Regions from separate parts of the Robertmurraya mangrovi genome, predicted to be linked through region 2. Evidence: a T-box and tRNA genes for the amino acid it is inferred to sense, from the RefSeq annotation. Region 2 holds a T-box; the other regions hold tRNA genes.

Region 1 (5,586 bases), on a different contig from region 2:
AAGATGAGATTTCCCATAGCGCAAGCTAGTAAGATCCCTGAAAGATGATCAGGTAGATAGGTCAGAGGTGGAAGCACGGTGACGTGTGGAGCTGACTGATACTAATCGATCGAGGACTTAACCATAACTTTAATGATGATTGTCAGTTATCTAGTTTTGAAGGAATAATCCTTCAATAGTCTGGTGGCGATGGCGAGAAGGTCACACCCGTTCCCATACCGAACACGGAAGTTAAGCTTCTCAGCGCCGATGGTAGTTAGGGGCTGTCCCCTTGTGAGAGTAGGACGTCGCCAGGCTAACCCGTTTTGGGTTATTCATACAGTGGCCCATTGGTCAAGCGGTTAAGACACCGCCCTTTCACGGCGGTAACACGGGTTCGAATCCCGTATGGGTCACCAAGTTTTTTTTACGAAGCGATAGCGGAGTAAAAAGAAACATCCTTAATTTTTCTCTCAAGAAGCGATAGTGTAGTAAAAGAAATTTCATATTTGGAGGATTAGCTCAGCTGGGAGAGCACCTGCCTTACAAGCAGGGGGTCGGCGGTTCGATCCCGTCATCCTCCACCAATACTTTTTTACGAAACGAAGTGTAGTAAAAAGAGTTTTCCTTAATATTTTACGAAACGAAGTGTAGTAAAAAGTTACTATATTAATGTTGCCGGTGTAGCTCAGTTGGTAGAGCAACTGACTTGTAATCAGTAGGTCGTGGGTTCGACTCCTATCGCCGGCACCATTTTATTTTTGTCTTAAAATGAGCCATTAGCTCAGTTGGTAGAGCATCTGACTTTTAATCAGAGGGTCGGAGGTTCGAGTCCTCCATGGCTCACTTTTCTTAAGTAAAAAAGCTTTTCTTTAATTATATTGCGGGTGTGGCGGAATTGGCAGACGCACTAGACTTAGGATCTAGCGCCGCAAGGCGTGGGGGTTCGACTCCCTTCACCCGCATTTATATTTATAAAAGTATTATGGAAGATATATATTGCGGAAGTAGTTCAGTGGTAGAACACCACCTTGCCAAGGTGGGGGTCGCGGGTTCGAATCCCGTCTTCCGCTCCAGAAGATATGCCGGGGTGGCGGAACTGGCAGACGCACAGGACTTAAAATCCTGCGGTAGGTGACTACCGTACCGGTTCGATTCCGGTCCTCGGCACTTAACTTTTTTGCAAAAGCAAAAGAAGTTTCCAACAAACTATAAGATAAAAGATTAATAAGCGCCCGTAGCTCAATTGGATAGAGCGTCTGACTACGGATCAGAAGGTTATGGGTTCGACTCCTTTCGGGCGCGCCATTAATTATCAAGCAGTTGCAACTTGATACAAACGGGGAGTAGCTCAGCTTGGTAGAGCACTTGGTTTGGGACCAAGGGGTCGCAGGTTCGAATCCTGTCTTCCCGACCATGATTATATTAATATGGGGCCTTAGCTCAGCTGGGAGAGCGCCTGCCTTGCACGCAGGAGGTCAGCGGTTCGATCCCGCTAGGCTCCACTTAGATTTTTTTTCGTAACGTAGTGGTGAAAAGAATCTCCATTCAACTCATTTCGTAGTAGAATGAATCACACTTAAAATTTTGGCGGTGTAGCTCAGCTGGCTAGAGCGTACGGTTCATACCCGTGAGGTCGTGGGTTCGACTCCCTCCGCCGCTACCAATTAATCTTTAAATGGTGTAAGTAGCATTGAGTTAAGATCTCTTAGAAAGGACCTTTAGCTCAGCTGGTTAGAGCAGACGGCTCATAACCGTCCGGTCGTAGGTTCGAGTCCTACAAGGTCCACCATTTGTTTAACATCGGAGGTATACCCAAGTCCGGCTGAAGGGATCGGTCTTGAAAACCGACAGGCGGGTCAAACCGCGCGGGGGTTCGAATCCCTCTACCTCCTCCATTTTCTAAAAGAATAGGTTATTATTATCGCGGGGTGGAGCACGGTCGAATATGCTTCTTCGAATACTCTACAGCGCACTGATTGAGCCACTTCTTGAGATTCTTTCCGAAATCGGGGCGGTTTATCGGAATAGGTAATGCTTAATAAAGAGCATGTGCAATATGATATAAATATTATTATCGCGGGGTGGAGCAGTCCGGTAGCTCGTCGGGCTCATAACCCGAAGGTCGCAGGTTCAAATCCTGTCCCCGCAATCATCCATCTGGTCCCGTGGTGTAGCGGTTAACATGCCTGCCTGTCACGCAGGAGATCGCGGGTTCGATTCCCGTCGGGACCGCCATTATAATCATATATATATTATTTACCCTAATGGATAACTCGGAGGGGTAGCGAAGTGGCTAAACGCGGCGGACTGTAAATCCGCTCCTTAGGGTTCGGCGGTTCGAATCCGTCCCCCTCCACCATTTTTAATTTAGGGGTATAGTTTAAAGGTAGAACGAAGGTCTCCAAAACCTTTGGTGTGGGTTCGATTCCTACTACCCCTGCCAAGGAAAACTATGGCGATTGTGGCGAAGTGGTTAACGCATCGGATTGTGGTTCCGACATTCGTGGGTTCGATTCCCATCAGTCGCCCCATTTATCATTTTTTTGGGCTATAGCCAAGCGGTAAGGCATCGCACTTTGACTGCGACATGCGTTGGTTCGAATCCAGCTAGCCCAGCCATTTTATTTTTATAAATCCATTGCGGGTGTAGTTTAATGGTAAAACCTCAGCCTTCCAAGCTGATGTCGTGAGTTCGATTCTCATCACCCGCTCCAATTGGGGCCTATAGCTCAGCTGGTTAGAGCGCACGCCTGATAAGCGTGAGGTCGATGGTTCGAGTCCATTTAGGCCCACCATTAATTAGTTGTATAATTACTAATTAATCGAGTATAATATATTTACATTAACTATTCCGCAGTAGCTCAGTGGTAGAGCAACGAGCAATTCATCATTGAATTTGCTACGAGTTGTACCCATCGAGACACTTCTTGCTTTACTTTCTGAGATGGGGACATTCGGCAAAGTAAGATAGATACAGGAAGCTAATACTAACTATTCCGCAGTAGCTCAGTGGTAGAGCATTCGGCTGTTAACCGAACGGTCGTAGGTTCGAGTCCTACCTGCGGAGCCATACATATTTGCGCCTTTAGCTCAGCTGGATAGAGCAACGGCCTTCTAAGCCGTGTGTCAGAGGTTCGAATCCTCTAAGGCGCGTAAAAACCAACTCATAACGAGTTGGTTTTTTTTATATAATGAGGTTTGGTGTCTAGTTCAGAGGAAATTCAACATCTGTTCTACAAAGTATAATGGTAACTTTTATAAAAACTTTTTTCCTCACTTAATGAAGATTACTTTATAATAGATTTAACAGGGGTGAGGATATGTTTAATAAAATTTTACTTGCGGCAGATGGCTCTGCTCATTCTATTCGTAGTTTTGAAAAATCATTGCATTTATTAGAAGATAACCCAAATGGAGAGATGACTGTTATCTATGTTATTGACGGTCAAAGATCAAAAGAAGATATCCTTCATCATTATGACCAAACCGTTGTGGAAGAAAAACGCAAGAAAAGATTAGCACCCATAGAAGAGAAGCTTCAGGAAAAAAATATTACATATAAAATAGAGATTTTACACGGAGAACCGGGCCCAACGATTGTTAATTATGCTAATTCCAATCATTTTGATCTCGTTGTTATCGGGAGCCGAGGGTTAAATAAATTTCAAGAAATGGTTTTAGGAAGTGTGAGTCATAAAGTGGCAAAGAGAGTAAAGGCACCGGTGATGATTGTAAAATAAGGCTCCTTTTTCTCTAAACACGGCGACTGTAATGGGTCGTCTTTTTTGTGTTTTTAAAAATTTTTAAAAAAAAGTGAACCGTATGTAGAAATCTTTTATCTAATTAGTAGTTAGTTAGAGAAGGGAGTATTCAGCTTGTTTGATTTATTGGATGTGACAAGTGCTCGTAAAGGGAATAAAGAAGCTTTTATTCGAATCATAGAAGCAAGTGAGAGCACAATGTATCGAATAGCGAAATCGATAGTAAAGTCCGATGAAGACTGTGCGGATGCCATTCAGGAAACGATTCTAAAGGCATACACCTCCATCGAATCATTAAAGGAACCAAAATTTTTCAAGACCTGGTTAATAAGAATCTTAATTAATGTATGCAATCAGATACTACGTTCAAAACAGAAAGTGATTCCTTTAGAGGGATGGAAGGAACCAGTTACACAAACAGGTTCCTACGATGAAATAGAGGTGAACGAGGTCGTAAACTCCCTTAATGAAGAAACTCGAATGTTGGTTATTCTTTATTATTTTGAAGATTTGAGTGTAAAGCAAATTGCACAGACTTTAGAAATTCCGGAAGGGACAGTTAAATCAAGATTGAGCCGAGCAAGGAATGAATTGTCTAGATTATTTCAATATGAAGGGAAGAAGCTGTTACCATGAGTAATCAAAATCTGGATCTAGAAATAAAAAAACATTTGAAGGGTAAAAAGCTTGTAATTCCTGATGTAGTTAAAGATCGAGTGACTGAGACATTACATTCTTTACCTGAAAGAAAGAGTAGATCTATATTTTACAAGAGAAAGAAATTAGCATCTATTGCAACGGCATCTATAGTTGCAGTAGCCATAGGTATTGGTACAACGTCAACAAGCTTAGCGGATACAATTAAGCAGATTCCCGTCTTTGAATCAGTCTTTCAATTAATAGGGGAAGAAAGTTTAAATAAAGCCCGTGAGAAAGGGATGGTGTCAACAATAGGAGAAAGCGCAGTTGATGAAGGAATTAAGGTTACTGTAACTGAGGTCCTCCATGATGGGACGATGATATCGATTGGATATTTATTAGAATCTGAGGAAAAATTAGATAGCCTTTTGAACCCCAAAATGAACTTTCAAATGGACGGAAAACCCTTAGGGACATATGGGGTAGGTGGAAGTAGTACAAAAATTAGTGAAAACAAACTTGCAGGTGTTTTTCATTTAAATATAGAAGGGTCACTAAAAGATCATTTTCAGCTAGATATGGGGATTGAAAAACTTGGAGATATAAATGGTGATTGGCATTTTACTTTTCCAGTAACAAAAAGTGATAAGGATAGTAAATCTATCATGCCAATGGCTACAAAAAACTATGGTGGGACTTCTGTTATTTTAGAAAAACTAACTTTTTCTGTTAGTTCGACCGAAGTACTAGTGAAAATAGTGGAATCAAAACAAAATAAGTTACATTATACTAATTTTGAGTTAATTGATGATAAGGGTCAAATGTTAGGGATGATTTCTAGCTCTGGAAAGATCAACAAAGATAAACTAGGCCAAAGATATAAATTAGTTTTTTCTCCATCTTCTGAAATTCCAAAATCAATTATATTAAGACCAACAGAGCTAAACCATGAGAGGTTAGATGTGAGCAAGATTAAAGGTTTAGAGGTAGAGGTTGAAATTGGATCCTGATTTGTAGACAAGAGGGAATAAAACGACTCATATCTTTTACACAATTGTACGGACTTATCCCCTGATTTGTCGAAAAAACGATATTTTGAAAAATTCGATGATAAAAAGGTTAAAATCGATGATATATTGCTCCTTTCCGAAGATATACCCAATCAAATTGATGATATCCAGTTATGCAAACAAAAAAGAGCTTA
Region 2 (5,586 bases):
CTGTACCTCAAAAACACTTTCTTGTTTCCCAATTTCAATCTGGTGTGTACCTGGAAGATGAATCACCTTTTTATTTTCATCCAAATCAACCGTAAATGGTATGTTCTGGGATGAAATTCTCGCTTTGTTAGAACTTTCTACTGTCTCTAACTTTCTATTAAAGTACACCCAATCTCCATTAAGATTTGCCCATATGCCTTGTCCCTCTTTATCATAAGCTAGCTTTTCAGGGGCTAGTTTTAGTGTTACCGCTTCTAATGTTTTAAATTTGAAAGCATTATTCATTTCAATTTCGTATAATGCTAGTATATGTTGATTTTGTTTATACTCATATAAAATCACAATTGGATTATCTTTTTCATTTGTGCTCTTATGAATGACAAGTGATTGTGGCTTGTAAGTTTCTTTCTTCTGATTAGCAGAATTGAAACCATTATATTTATAGAAAAAACCGATACCTGTTAAACTAATAAAAAATAGCACTAAAAAAAAGCGAATACGCTTTTCTTTTTTTGATTCCATAAGCAGTTCACTCGTCCTAAATTATTTCATTTTAGTAAGCACATCTATTATAGCATTAATAACCTAGGTAATATAGATAGAATCGGCAATACTTTTCGAGAGAAGGCCATCATAGATTAGCCTCCATACTTATTTTTCTAATTAGTGAAGTATCAAGAGAATTAAATATATCCCCTTGACACAACTATATGATAAAGGATATACTGTTCTTTGTGTAAAATATTGCAGCCTATGTGAACACCTTATTGATCTCATTTTGTTCCTCACTAGAGTCAACGAACTCTATGAAGGGGTACTGTGTAACCCGCTGCTGCTAGGGCGAAGGTACATGAAAACAAAATGGTCTTTAAATCGTGGCGCAACTGTTTTTATTTTACCAAAATAAAAACAAAGAGGAGGAGTCATTCATGGCTCGTTATACTGGTCCAAGCTGGAAACTATCTCGCCGTCTTGGAATTTCTCTAAGCGGTACTGGTAAAGAATTAGAAAAGCGTCCTTACGCTCCTGGACAACATGGTCCAAACCAACGTAAAAAATTATCTGAATACGGTTTACAATTACAAGAGAAGCAAAAGCTTCGTCACATGTATGGCGTAACTGAGCGTCAATTCCGTAACCTATTCGATAGAGCTGGTAAATTAGCTGGTAAACACGGTGAAAACTTCATGATTCTTTTAGAGTCTCGTTTAGATAACGTTGTTTACCGTTTAGGATTAGCTCGTACTCGTCGTCAAGCTCGTCAGCTTGTAAACCATGGTCACATTATGGTAGACGGTTCACGTGTTGATATTCCATCTTACCGTTTAGCTCCTGGTCAAACAGTAAGCCTTCGTGAAAAATCACGCAACCTTGATATCGTTAAAGAAGCAGTTGAAGTTAACAACTTCGTACCTGATTTCTTAACTTTTGATGCTGATAAATTAGAAGGTACTTTCACGCGTATGCCAGAACGTTCAGAACTTCCAGCTGAAATTAACGAAGCTCTAATCGTTGAGTTCTACTCTCGTTAATTTTTTCAAAACCTGTCGATTTTATCGGCAGGTTTTTTTCTTTTGCTAAAAACCCGCCTTTTCCAAAAGAATTCAACTTTTTCGAAATAATATTTGAATTATCTGAATATTTATTATATAATTAAAAAAAGCTCAAGGAGTTGATTTCCGATGGAAAAGAAATTGCTAAATTCTCCACAACGATCAGAAGTAAACATCATGCACTCTCTATTTGCAGAAATGGTGCTAGAAAAGGCACTCCGCGACTTCCAAAAAGAGAGAATCCAAGAGGATATCGACCGTGCTTTACAAGAGAGAAATAAAGATGAATTTATTCGATTAACGAACATACTTAAGGAACTTTCTTAACTCACTTCCTTATTATAAAGAAATTAATAATCATATTTCATAACACAGGAAGCCACTCTTTGGCTTCTTTTTTGTATTTAATTTAGAGTACGAAAAAAGTGAACAGCATCACGCTATCCACTCTTTGTATTTCAATCTAGATTAGTATTTTATTAAGAAATACTTCTTCTTACCACGACGAACAATGGTAAATTTTCCATCGATACGGTCTTGCTCACCTACAACATATTCTAATTCAGTCACTTTTTCTCCGTTTACAGAAATAGCTCCGTTAGATACGTCCTCACGTGCTTGTCGTTTCGATGGAGATATCTTTGCTGTAACTAGTAAGTCAACAATGTTCATTTCTTCCCCAGTTGAAAGTTCAAAGGAAGGTACATCTTTAAAACCCTGCTGAATTTCAGTTCCAGTTAAATTCTTTACATCTCCACTGAACAATGCTGCTGAAATTTTAATTGCTTGGTCTAATGATTCTTGACCATGAATTAAACGTGTCATTTCTTCTGCTAACGCTTTTTGCGCTTTACGTAAATGTGGCTCTTCTTGTACGGCTACTTCTAGTGCTTCAATTTCCTCTTTTGATAAGAAGGTAAAGAATTTTAAGTATTTAATTACATCTGCATCAGCAGTGTTAATCCAGAACTGGTAGAACTCGTAAGGAGAAGTTTTTTCAGCATCTAACCAGATAGCACCACTCTCGGTCTTACCAAACTTAGTTCCATCAGCCTTTGTTACTAAAGGAATGGTTACTCCAAATGCTTTAGAACCTTCAGGCATCATTTTTCTAATTAACTCAAGACCAGTTGTGATATTCCCCCACTGATCACTACCACCAATTTGCATTCTACAATTATGCTTTTCAAACAAATGAACGAAATCCATTGCTTGTAAAATCGTGTAAGTAAACTCAGTAAAAGAAATTCCTGTATCTAAACGTGAAGAGATGGTATCTTTTGCTAACATGTAGTTTACTCCTACATGTTTCCCGAAATCACGTAAGAACGTAACGATATCCATTGAACCAGCCCAATCATAGTTATTAACCATAATTGCACCATTTTCTCCACTAAAATCAAAAATATTTTGTAACTGCACCTTTATACTGTCCACATTGTGCTGAACAGCCTCAAGAGTTTGAAGGTTTCTCTCTTCACTTTTCCCGCTTGGATCTCCAATGAGTCCAGTAGCTCCTCCTACTAAAACGATAGGACGATGCCCTGCTTGTTGAAATCTTCTTAACGTTAAGAAGGGAAGTAGATGCCCTATATGCATACTATCTGCTGTAGGATCAATTCCACAGTATAGTGAAATCTTTTCTTTTTCTAGAATTTCTTTCGTACCTACTTCATCTGTTTGTTGGTATATAATTCCACGCCACTGCAAATCCTCAAGTAAGTTCATGTTAATACCTCCTAATATTCTTTTAAAATGGCTCTTTTCTAAAAACTTGTTGCTTCTCACATATAAATTTACCTATAAAGTATACATGCTTTAATGGGCAGATAAGGTTATCAGTTTTAGAAAAAGCCTTACCATCTAAATTTGGTAGCACTCTTTAACTAGCAAGGGGTAAAAATCGGCTTTTGGATTTTTACAAATAACAACAATCATTACCAAAACAGCCTTTAAAATCACCCGGAAAACAAAAAGTCCCTTCGAATTTATATTCGAAGGGACGAAAGATCGCGGTACCACCCAACTTGAATTCATTAACATTCAATAAATTTTATGAATTCCACTTTAATTAGATAACGGATAAACCGTTTACTGCTAATGCTTGAAAAAGGTTCACAGTAAATGCTCAGAGAGGTAATTCATCTTTCTATTTGTACTGGCTCGCAACAACCGCCAGCTTTCTGAAACAGGGATAGAAACACTACTGATTCTCGTCAATGCAAATTCAAGTTATTAAGTTATAGATTTTAGCTTAACAAATTTTTAACATACATCCTGTAGCTTTGTCAATCTGTCTTATCATTAATTCTGTTATTTTTAGGCAAATTAAAAAGGAATTTTTAGAAATTGTCATTGCTTTTCATTCTAATGCCCTTGTTTATGCTATAATGTATGTGATTTTAGGGGGATTGATGTCGATGAAAGACGAGAACCAACAAGAAAAAAATAAATTTAGGTCTGTACTAAACCTATTAACACATAAAAAAACGGTTAAGGGAGCTAGTATAACCTATCAAGTTTTCTGGAACTTAACGCTATTATTTCTTATTATCATAGTTCTTGGTGGAGCATTCGCAGGAGGAGTAGGCGCAGGTTATTTCGCCTCTTTAGTTAAGAAAGAGCCTATAAGATCCTATGACAGCATGAAGAAAGATATATACAACTATGAAGAGACATCGAATCTTTATTTTGCAGATAAAGTCTATCTGGGTAAACTGAGAACGGACTTAGAAAGAGAAGAAATTACACTCGACCATGTTTCAGATCACTTAGTTAAAGCAGTAATTGCTACAGAAGATGAATACTTCTACGAGCATGATGGTGTTGTGCCAAAAGCTATTATGCGTGCACTTTTTCAAGAAGTAACTAACTCTTCAGTCCAGTCAGGTGGAAGTACATTAACACAGCAGTTAATCAAAAATCAGATCTTAACAAATGAAATCTCATTTGAAAGAAAAGCAAAGGAAATTTTACTTGCTTTAAGGCTTGAAAAGTTCTTTGACAAAAAAGAAATCTTAGAAGCATATTTGAACGTTTCTACGTTTGGTAGGAACTCTTCAGGAAGAAATATTGCTGGGGTACAAGCAGCATCAAAAGGTCTATTTGGCGTAAAAGCGAGTGAGTTATCCCTGCCGCAAGCCGCCTTTATTGCTGGTCTTCCTCAAAGTCCATTTGGGTACACACCTTTTACGAATAAAGGACAATTGAAGGAAAATCTTGAACCTGGATTAACTAGAATGAAAACCGTTCTAAAAAGAATGTATGATAATGGTTCAATCTCAGAAAAGCAGTATAATAAAGCATTAGCCTATGATATTACAAAGGACTTTATCCCTTACCGTCCAAGTCCACAGGAGCAATATCCATGGCTAACGGCTGAGATTGAGCAACGTTCTATTGAAATACTGTCTAGAATCCTAGCAGAAAAAGATGGTTATACATTGGAGGATTTAAAGAAGGATAAGTCTTTGCTAGAGGAATACGAAACACTCGCAGACAGAAACCTTCGCCAAAATGGTTATTCCATCCATACAACAATTGATAAAAAGATTTACAATGCTATGAATAAAGTAAAAGATGAATTTCAGTTTTACGGAAGCGACATTTCAGAGGTAGAAGAGGACCCTGAAACAGGTGAAGATGTAACGGTTAGCAAACCTGTAGAATTAGGTGCTGTCTTAATCGAAAATAAAACAGGAAAAATCATCAGCTTTGTCGGTGGACGTGATCACAGTCGTGAACAAACAAACCATGCAACTAACGCAAAACGTCCAAACGGATCGACCATGAAACCTCTTCTTGTCTATGCTCCTGCAATCGAGTTAGGTACACTATCACCAGGATCCATTTTACCTGATGTTGCGTTAAAGCTTAATCCGGCTAGCAGTGAACCTTGGCCGAAAAACTACGGTGGTGGATATAGCGGGTTAACATCTGCAAGAAATGCGCTAAAGAGATCTTACAACGTACCTGCTGTTAAAGCATATGTTGATATTCTTGATAAACGTCCAGCCGAATACCTTTCTAAGAT
Region 3 (5,586 bases), on a different contig from region 2:
CCGTCATTTATCCCGATTTCCTGTAGCTTTTTCCGCACCCGAGTCATATTCACATTTAATGTATTCTCATCTACAAAAGACTGATCGTCCCACAATTTTTCTAGGAGTAATTCTCTGCTTACTACTTTAGGATAGCGCTTCATTAAAACTTCTAGTATAGTTGCTTCTTTTTTTGTTAGTAGTGTCGTTTTGCTTCCCTTTGTTAACTCTAACCTTTCAGGGTACAAGATCAGGTCGTGATGACTAATTACTCGTTCCTCTAATTTAGGGGCATATTCCCCGAAAGCCCTTCGAAGCTGACTTTTTATTTTTGCAATAACGATTTCATGATGGAATGGTTTTGTTATGTAGTCGTCCGCACCATATTCTAATGCCATTACTTGATCCATTTCACCTGAGCGAGCGGAAATAAAAATGATGGGACAAGTTGAGGCCGCACGAATCTGTCTACACCAATAAAACCCGTCAAACTTCGGTAGATTCACATCTAACAAAACTAAATTAGGCTGGTAAGCTTGGAAGATATCGAATACTCGATCAAAATCAGTTACAGCTATAACCTCATAGCCGTATTTTTGAATATACAATTTCAGTAACTCCGCTAGCTTTGTATCGTCCTCTACAATCATGATTTTGTTCATATCTTTACCTCTTGTTATGTAACATACTTGAGTAAAAAGCTTTTTTATCTTCAGCTACTTTTTTTACGGCAAGAATATCTGATAGTTGCTGCTCAAGACTTTCTAAGTGTTCTGTTAAAATATCAATTCGCTTCGATAGTGTATCACTAATGATGGTCTCCTCCGTTTGTGACTTTAGGCAACCATCTTCTGAAAACTTTGCAATATCTTCAAGCTTCATTCCCGTTTTCTTCAAGCCGTTGATAAATAGAATAAATTCAAGGTCTTGTTCACTATATTCACGAATTCCATTTTTTCGATTGGGATTTGGAAGAACTCCTATCTTCTCATAGTATCGTAGAGTAAAAGCTGAAATCCCTGTAAGATTGGAGATTTCACTAATTGAGTACATACAGATTAATCTCCTTTTCTCAGAAAATAAGAATGATTTTACCAACAGACTTTTGAATCATTTCATGAGAAAGCCTGACATCCTTAAAAGGAATTTCATGTGCTATATGAGGCTTGATTTTTCCTTTTTCTAATAAACTCATGAGTAATTGACAGTCTTCCTTATACCATATTGGCTTTTCTTTTTTGAGATTTGTAACGCTATAAAAATAGATAGGATTACCTTTGTCTTTTTGAACTCGTTCTTGGAAAACTTTCCATTCTTTTAGCCAGTTATCAAAAGGTCCTTCTTTTATCGCCGAAGTAAAGCCATAGCCTATAAAACGGCCAGTTTGGCTTAACGTTTCAATGGAGCGTGACCAGTTCTCTTCTCCAATTGGATCAAATACTACATCTATACCATTCGGTGCACAGTGTCTTAAAACCTCCACGAAATCTTCACTTTTATAGTCAATTGGATAGGCGCCATACTTGGAAACGATGGAATGATTGGCTTTTGAGGCGGTTCCAAACATATTTAAGTTAAATAACTTTCCGAGCTCTAAAAGTGCCGTTCCCACCCCACCACTTGCGCCATGAATCAGGATCGTTTCTCCCTCCGTTACTTTAGCAATGCGCCTTAGCATTTGATAGGCTGTAACATAATTTAAGAGGACAGCATTAGCATGGCTGGACTTGATAGAGTCTGGAATCTTAATTAGTTGAATTGGATTTGCATATACGTATTCCGCATAACCTCCAACCCCTTCTTGAAAAAAGACACCCACCCTTTCACCCAAATTAAAACCTGTCACATCTTCACCAATCATATCTATCATTCCAACAACATCGTATCCAGGTGTAAATGGAGGTTGTGGTGACATGGGATATACTCCTTCCCTCCTCATAATGTCGGCAAGGGCAACACCTGCACTCTGAACTTTGAGTAGTATCTCTCCTGTTGATGGCGGTCGCAGTGATCCCTCTACCATTTCCAATACTTCTGGCCCTCCGTATTTCGTGACTATTACTTTTGAATACAACACATGCATTTCTCCTTTTTTGGTTAGTTGCATGAATTGTAAGGGTTAGAGTGAACTCTAAGTCAAGTGGGAGGGGTAAATAAAATGTAATATCTGAATATATACGTTTAATATCTTACTTAATATACTCTAGGTACAAAGGTAAAAGCACAGCTGCTCGATAGTAACTGTGCTCTAATATCCATTAAACCTATTTCAATCTTATATCTTTATTTTTTCTATTTTTAACTTCTTCCATTTTCTCATAAAAGCTTTCTTCTAGATCAATTTCAAAGTAGTTAGCAATCTTAATTATGTATGCAAGGCAATCAGCAAATTCTTTACCCAAATCCTCTCTAACAGTCTCTTTGGCTTGGCTAAATGATTCTTCTGCATCAATGCCTTGTTTTATATTGTTATTTGTTAAATTGAAGAGCTTTCTAAGTTCTTCTGCAACTTCGGAAACTTCTGTTGTCAACAACATGTAGTTATTTAAAAGAGAAGCACGCGCACTCTCATAACCATCTCTATCTATTTCCCAATTCATTTCTTTGTGATAACTCTTTAAGAACTCTTGCATTTCTTTCATTGTACACCTCTGGAAATTATTTTTTACTTATATAAACTAGATTACTCCAAAAGCCTATTAATTGCATAAAAAAAACTAACCCAAAAGGATTAGTTCTAAATTTATGTATTATGATGGGCCTAAATGGACTCGAACCATCGACCTCACGCTTATCAGGCGTGCGCTCTAACCAGCTGAGCTATAGGCCCCAATTTGGAGCGGGTGATGAGAATCGAACTCACGACATCAGCTTGGAAGGCTGAGGTTTTACCATTAAACTACACCCGCAATGGATTTATAAAAGTAAAATAAAATGGCTGGGCTAGCTGGATTCGAACCAACGCATGTCGCAGTCAAAGTGCGATGCCTTACCGCTTGGCTATAGCCCAATAAAAAAAGAAATATGGGGCGACTGATGGGAATCGAACCCACGAATGTCGGAACCACAATCCGATGCGTTAACCACTTCGCCACAACCGCCATAAAAACTTATTAAGCTATTTTACTACACTTTGTTTCGTAAAAAGCTTTGGTGGAGGGGGACGGATTCGAACCGCCGAACCCTAAGGAGCGGATTTACAGTCCGCCGCGTTTAGCCACTTCGCTACCCCTCCGTATAAAAATAAAAGGTGGCTCAGGACGGAATCGAACCGCCGACACAAGGATTTTCAGTCCTTTGCTCTACCAACTGAGCTACTGAGCCACAAAAATAATCTATATTAACAGCAGTATATTACTAGCTGTATAAAGATGGCGGTCCCGACGGGAATCGAACCCGCGATCTCCTGCGTGACAGGCAGGCATGTTAACCGCTACACCACGGGACCAGATGGATTATTGCGGGGACAGGATTTGAACCTGCGACCTTCGGGTTATGAGCCCGACGAGCTACCAGACTGCTCTACCCCGCGATAATAGTATATATAAAAATTTATCTATGCTCATTTATATGAGCATATCTATTTTGAAAACCGCCCTGATTTCAGAAAGCAAATTCAAGAGGTGGCTCAATCAGTGCGCTGTAGAGTAATCGAAGAAGCATATTCGGTCGTGCTCCACCCCGCGATAATAATATTTAAAATAAATGGAGGAGGTAGAGGGATTCGAACCCCCGCGCGGTTTGACCCGCCTGTCGGTTTTCAAGACCGATCCCTTCAGCCGGACTTGGGTATACCTCCAAATGTGTATTAATATAGTAGCGGCGGAGGGAGTCGAACCCACGACCTCACGGGTATGAACCGTACGCTCTAGCCAGCTGAGCTACACCGCCAAAATAGTATATAAGTAGTATTTTTTCAATACACTTGATACCGTGAGTAACTTAATGATGATTCTTTTTCACTCCACTACGTTACGGAAAAAATAAAAGGAAAATTCTTTCCACTACACTTCGTTTCGTGAAAAATTCAAGTGGAGCCTAGCGGGATCGAACCGCTGACCTCCTGCGTGCAAGGCAGGCGCTCTCCCAGCTGAGCTAAGGCCCCATAAAAAATAATGGTCGGGAAGACAGGATTCGAACCTGCGACCCCTTGGTCCCAAACCAAGTGCTCTACCAAGCTGAGCTACTCCCCGATATCTAGTTGTAACTGCTTGATAATAATGGCGCGCCCGAAAGGAGTCGAACCCATAACCTTCTGATCCGTAGTCAGACGCTCTATCCAATTGAGCTACGGGCGCATATGAAACATGTAATTAAAAACTTGGTGCCGAGGACCGGAATCGAACCGGTACGGTAGTCACCTACCGCAGGATTTTAAGTCCTGTGCGTCTGCCAGTTCCGCCACCCCGGCATTAATTGAATAAGCATGGTGCGGGTGAAGGGAGTCGAACCCCCACGCCTTGCGGCGCTAGATCCTAAGTCTAGTGCGTCTGCCAATTCCGCCACACCCGCAATGTAATTAAATTAAATCTCTTTTGCTATCGCAAATTTAAAGGAAACTTCTTTTTGCTAGCGCGAAAACATAATAAGGAAATCTCTTTTGCTTACGCAAAAAGATTTGGTGAGCCATGGAGGACTCGAACCTCCGACCCTCTGATTAAAAGTCAGATGCTCTACCAACTGAGCTAATGGCTCTCAATATAATTTAGCCTATATTTTCTAATCCTTCTCTGAAGTTAAGCATCTACGATGTCCCCATCTCAGGAGGATTAAGCAAGAAGCAGCTCGATGGGTACAACTCGAAGCAATTCAAGTAGCTTTGCTCGTTGCTCTACCGACTGAGCTAATGGCTCGAAATAATAAAAAAATGGTGCCGGCGATAGGAGTCGAACCCACGACCTACTGATTACAAGTCAGTTGCTCTACCAACTGAGCTACACCGGCAACATTAAGGAAGAATCTTTTTACTCCACTACGTTCCGTAAAAAATTCTTGGTGGAGGATGACGGGATCGAACCGCCGACCCCCTGCTTGTAAGGCAGGTGCTCTCCCAGCTGAGCTAATCCTCCATATATAAATGTTTCTATTTTTCTACGTTTTAAGGAAGATTCTTTTTTCTCCACTACGTTACGAAAAAAATCTTGGTGACCCATACGGGATTCGAACCCGTGTTACCGCCGTGAAAGGGCGGTGTCTTAACCGCTTGACCAATGGGCCATTTAAAAATGACATAATAAAAACCCCAAATGGGGTATGCCTGGCGACGTCCTACTCTCACAAGGGGACAGCCCCTAACTACCATCGGCGCTGAGAAGCTTAACTTCCGTGTTCGGTATGGGAACGGGTGTGACCTTCTCGCCATCGCCACCAGACTAATATTAAGGAAAATTTTTATCACTCTCGTGAAAAAACATAAAGGAAAGTTCTTTTCACTACCGTGAAAAAACATTATTCCTTCAAAACTAGATAACTGACAATCATCATTAAAGTTATGGTTAAGTCCTCGATCGATTAGTATCAGTCAGCTCCACATGTCACCATGCTTCCACCTCTGACCTATCTACCTGATCATCTTTCAGGGATCTTACTAGCTTGCGCTATGGGAAA

What was found. A T-box is a leader RNA that pairs with one kind of tRNA and senses whether it is charged. The one in region 2 lies ahead of tyrS (tyrosine--tRNA ligase), so its partner is inferred to be a tRNA-Tyr.
Region 1: it encodes a tRNA-Tyr, which carries the amino acid that the T-box ahead of tyrS (tyrosine--tRNA ligase) is inferred to sense. The anticodon was not compared.
Region 3: it encodes a tRNA-Tyr, which carries the amino acid that the T-box ahead of tyrS (tyrosine--tRNA ligase) is inferred to sense. The anticodon was not compared.

The regions. Positions count from the first base shown of each region.
Region 1 is NZ_JAXOFX010000029.1:30,107-35,692, reverse strand. It holds partial or broken rRNA gene SM124_RS23420 (23S ribosomal RNA) at 1-125, shown strand, start outside; rRNA gene rrf (5S ribosomal RNA) at 180-296, shown strand; tRNA gene SM124_RS23410 (tRNA-Glu) at 324-398, shown strand; tRNA gene SM124_RS23405 (tRNA-Val) at 491-566, shown strand; tRNA gene SM124_RS23400 (tRNA-Thr) at 657-732, shown strand; tRNA gene SM124_RS23395 (tRNA-Lys) at 753-825, shown strand; tRNA gene SM124_RS23390 (tRNA-Leu) at 863-944, shown strand; tRNA gene SM124_RS23385 (tRNA-Gly) at 981-1,055, shown strand; tRNA gene SM124_RS23380 (tRNA-Leu) at 1,064-1,149, shown strand; tRNA gene SM124_RS23375 (tRNA-Arg) at 1,211-1,287, shown strand; tRNA gene SM124_RS23370 (tRNA-Pro) at 1,320-1,396, shown strand; tRNA gene SM124_RS23365 (tRNA-Ala) at 1,412-1,484, shown strand; tRNA gene SM124_RS23360 (tRNA-Met) at 1,569-1,645, shown strand; tRNA gene SM124_RS23355 (tRNA-Ile) at 1,695-1,771, shown strand; tRNA gene SM124_RS23350 (tRNA-Ser) at 1,785-1,877, shown strand; tRNA gene SM124_RS23345 (tRNA-Met) at 2,058-2,131, shown strand; tRNA gene SM124_RS23340 (tRNA-Asp) at 2,142-2,217, shown strand; tRNA gene SM124_RS23335 (tRNA-Tyr) at 2,258-2,341, shown strand; tRNA gene SM124_RS23330 (tRNA-Trp) at 2,352-2,425, shown strand; tRNA gene SM124_RS23325 (tRNA-His) at 2,438-2,513, shown strand; tRNA gene SM124_RS23320 (tRNA-Gln) at 2,527-2,601, shown strand; tRNA gene SM124_RS23315 (tRNA-Gly) at 2,623-2,696, shown strand; tRNA gene SM124_RS23310 (tRNA-Ile) at 2,701-2,777, shown strand; tRNA gene SM124_RS23305 (tRNA-Asn) at 2,978-3,052, shown strand; tRNA gene SM124_RS23300 (tRNA-Arg) at 3,062-3,135, shown strand; gene SM124_RS23295 (universal stress protein) at 3,303-3,722, shown strand; gene SM124_RS23290 (sigma-70 family RNA polymerase sigma factor) at 3,858-4,379, shown strand; gene SM124_RS23285 (DUF4179 domain-containing protein) at 4,376-5,392, shown strand.
Region 2 is NZ_JAXOFX010000007.1:87,736-93,321, forward strand. It holds gene SM124_RS12305 (hypothetical protein) at 1-522, opposite strand, end outside; gene rpsD (30S ribosomal protein S4) at 930-1,532, shown strand; gene SM124_RS12315 (IDEAL domain-containing protein) at 1,683-1,880, shown strand; gene tyrS (tyrosine--tRNA ligase) at 2,022-3,281, opposite strand; T-box leader at 3,549-3,782, opposite strand; gene SM124_RS12325 (transglycosylase domain-containing protein) at 3,974-5,586, shown strand, end outside.
Region 3 is NZ_JAXOFX010000020.1:13-5,598, reverse strand. It holds gene SM124_RS20510 (response regulator transcription factor) at 1-641, opposite strand, end outside; gene SM124_RS20505 (MerR family transcriptional regulator) at 646-1,032, opposite strand; gene SM124_RS20500 (medium chain dehydrogenase/reductase family protein) at 1,052-2,062, opposite strand; gene SM124_RS20495 (MazG nucleotide pyrophosphohydrolase domain-containing protein) at 2,244-2,621, opposite strand; tRNA gene SM124_RS20490 (tRNA-Ile) at 2,736-2,809, opposite strand; tRNA gene SM124_RS20485 (tRNA-Gly) at 2,815-2,888, opposite strand; tRNA gene SM124_RS20480 (tRNA-Gln) at 2,915-2,989, opposite strand; tRNA gene SM124_RS20475 (tRNA-His) at 3,005-3,080, opposite strand; tRNA gene SM124_RS20470 (tRNA-Tyr) at 3,131-3,214, opposite strand; tRNA gene SM124_RS20465 (tRNA-Phe) at 3,231-3,303, opposite strand; tRNA gene SM124_RS20460 (tRNA-Asp) at 3,352-3,427, opposite strand; tRNA gene SM124_RS20455 (tRNA-Met) at 3,438-3,511, opposite strand; tRNA gene SM124_RS20450 (tRNA-Ser) at 3,686-3,778, opposite strand; tRNA gene SM124_RS20445 (tRNA-Met) at 3,797-3,870, opposite strand; tRNA gene SM124_RS20440 (tRNA-Ala) at 4,012-4,084, opposite strand; tRNA gene SM124_RS20435 (tRNA-Pro) at 4,096-4,172, opposite strand; tRNA gene SM124_RS20430 (tRNA-Arg) at 4,201-4,277, opposite strand; tRNA gene SM124_RS20425 (tRNA-Leu) at 4,302-4,390, opposite strand; tRNA gene SM124_RS20420 (tRNA-Leu) at 4,407-4,491, opposite strand; tRNA gene SM124_RS20415 (tRNA-Lys) at 4,599-4,674, opposite strand; tRNA gene SM124_RS20410 (tRNA-Thr) at 4,848-4,923, opposite strand; tRNA gene SM124_RS20405 (tRNA-Val) at 4,973-5,048, opposite strand; tRNA gene SM124_RS20400 (tRNA-Glu) at 5,122-5,196, opposite strand; rRNA gene rrf (5S ribosomal RNA) at 5,235-5,351, opposite strand; partial or broken rRNA gene SM124_RS20390 (23S ribosomal RNA) at 5,471-5,586, opposite strand, start outside.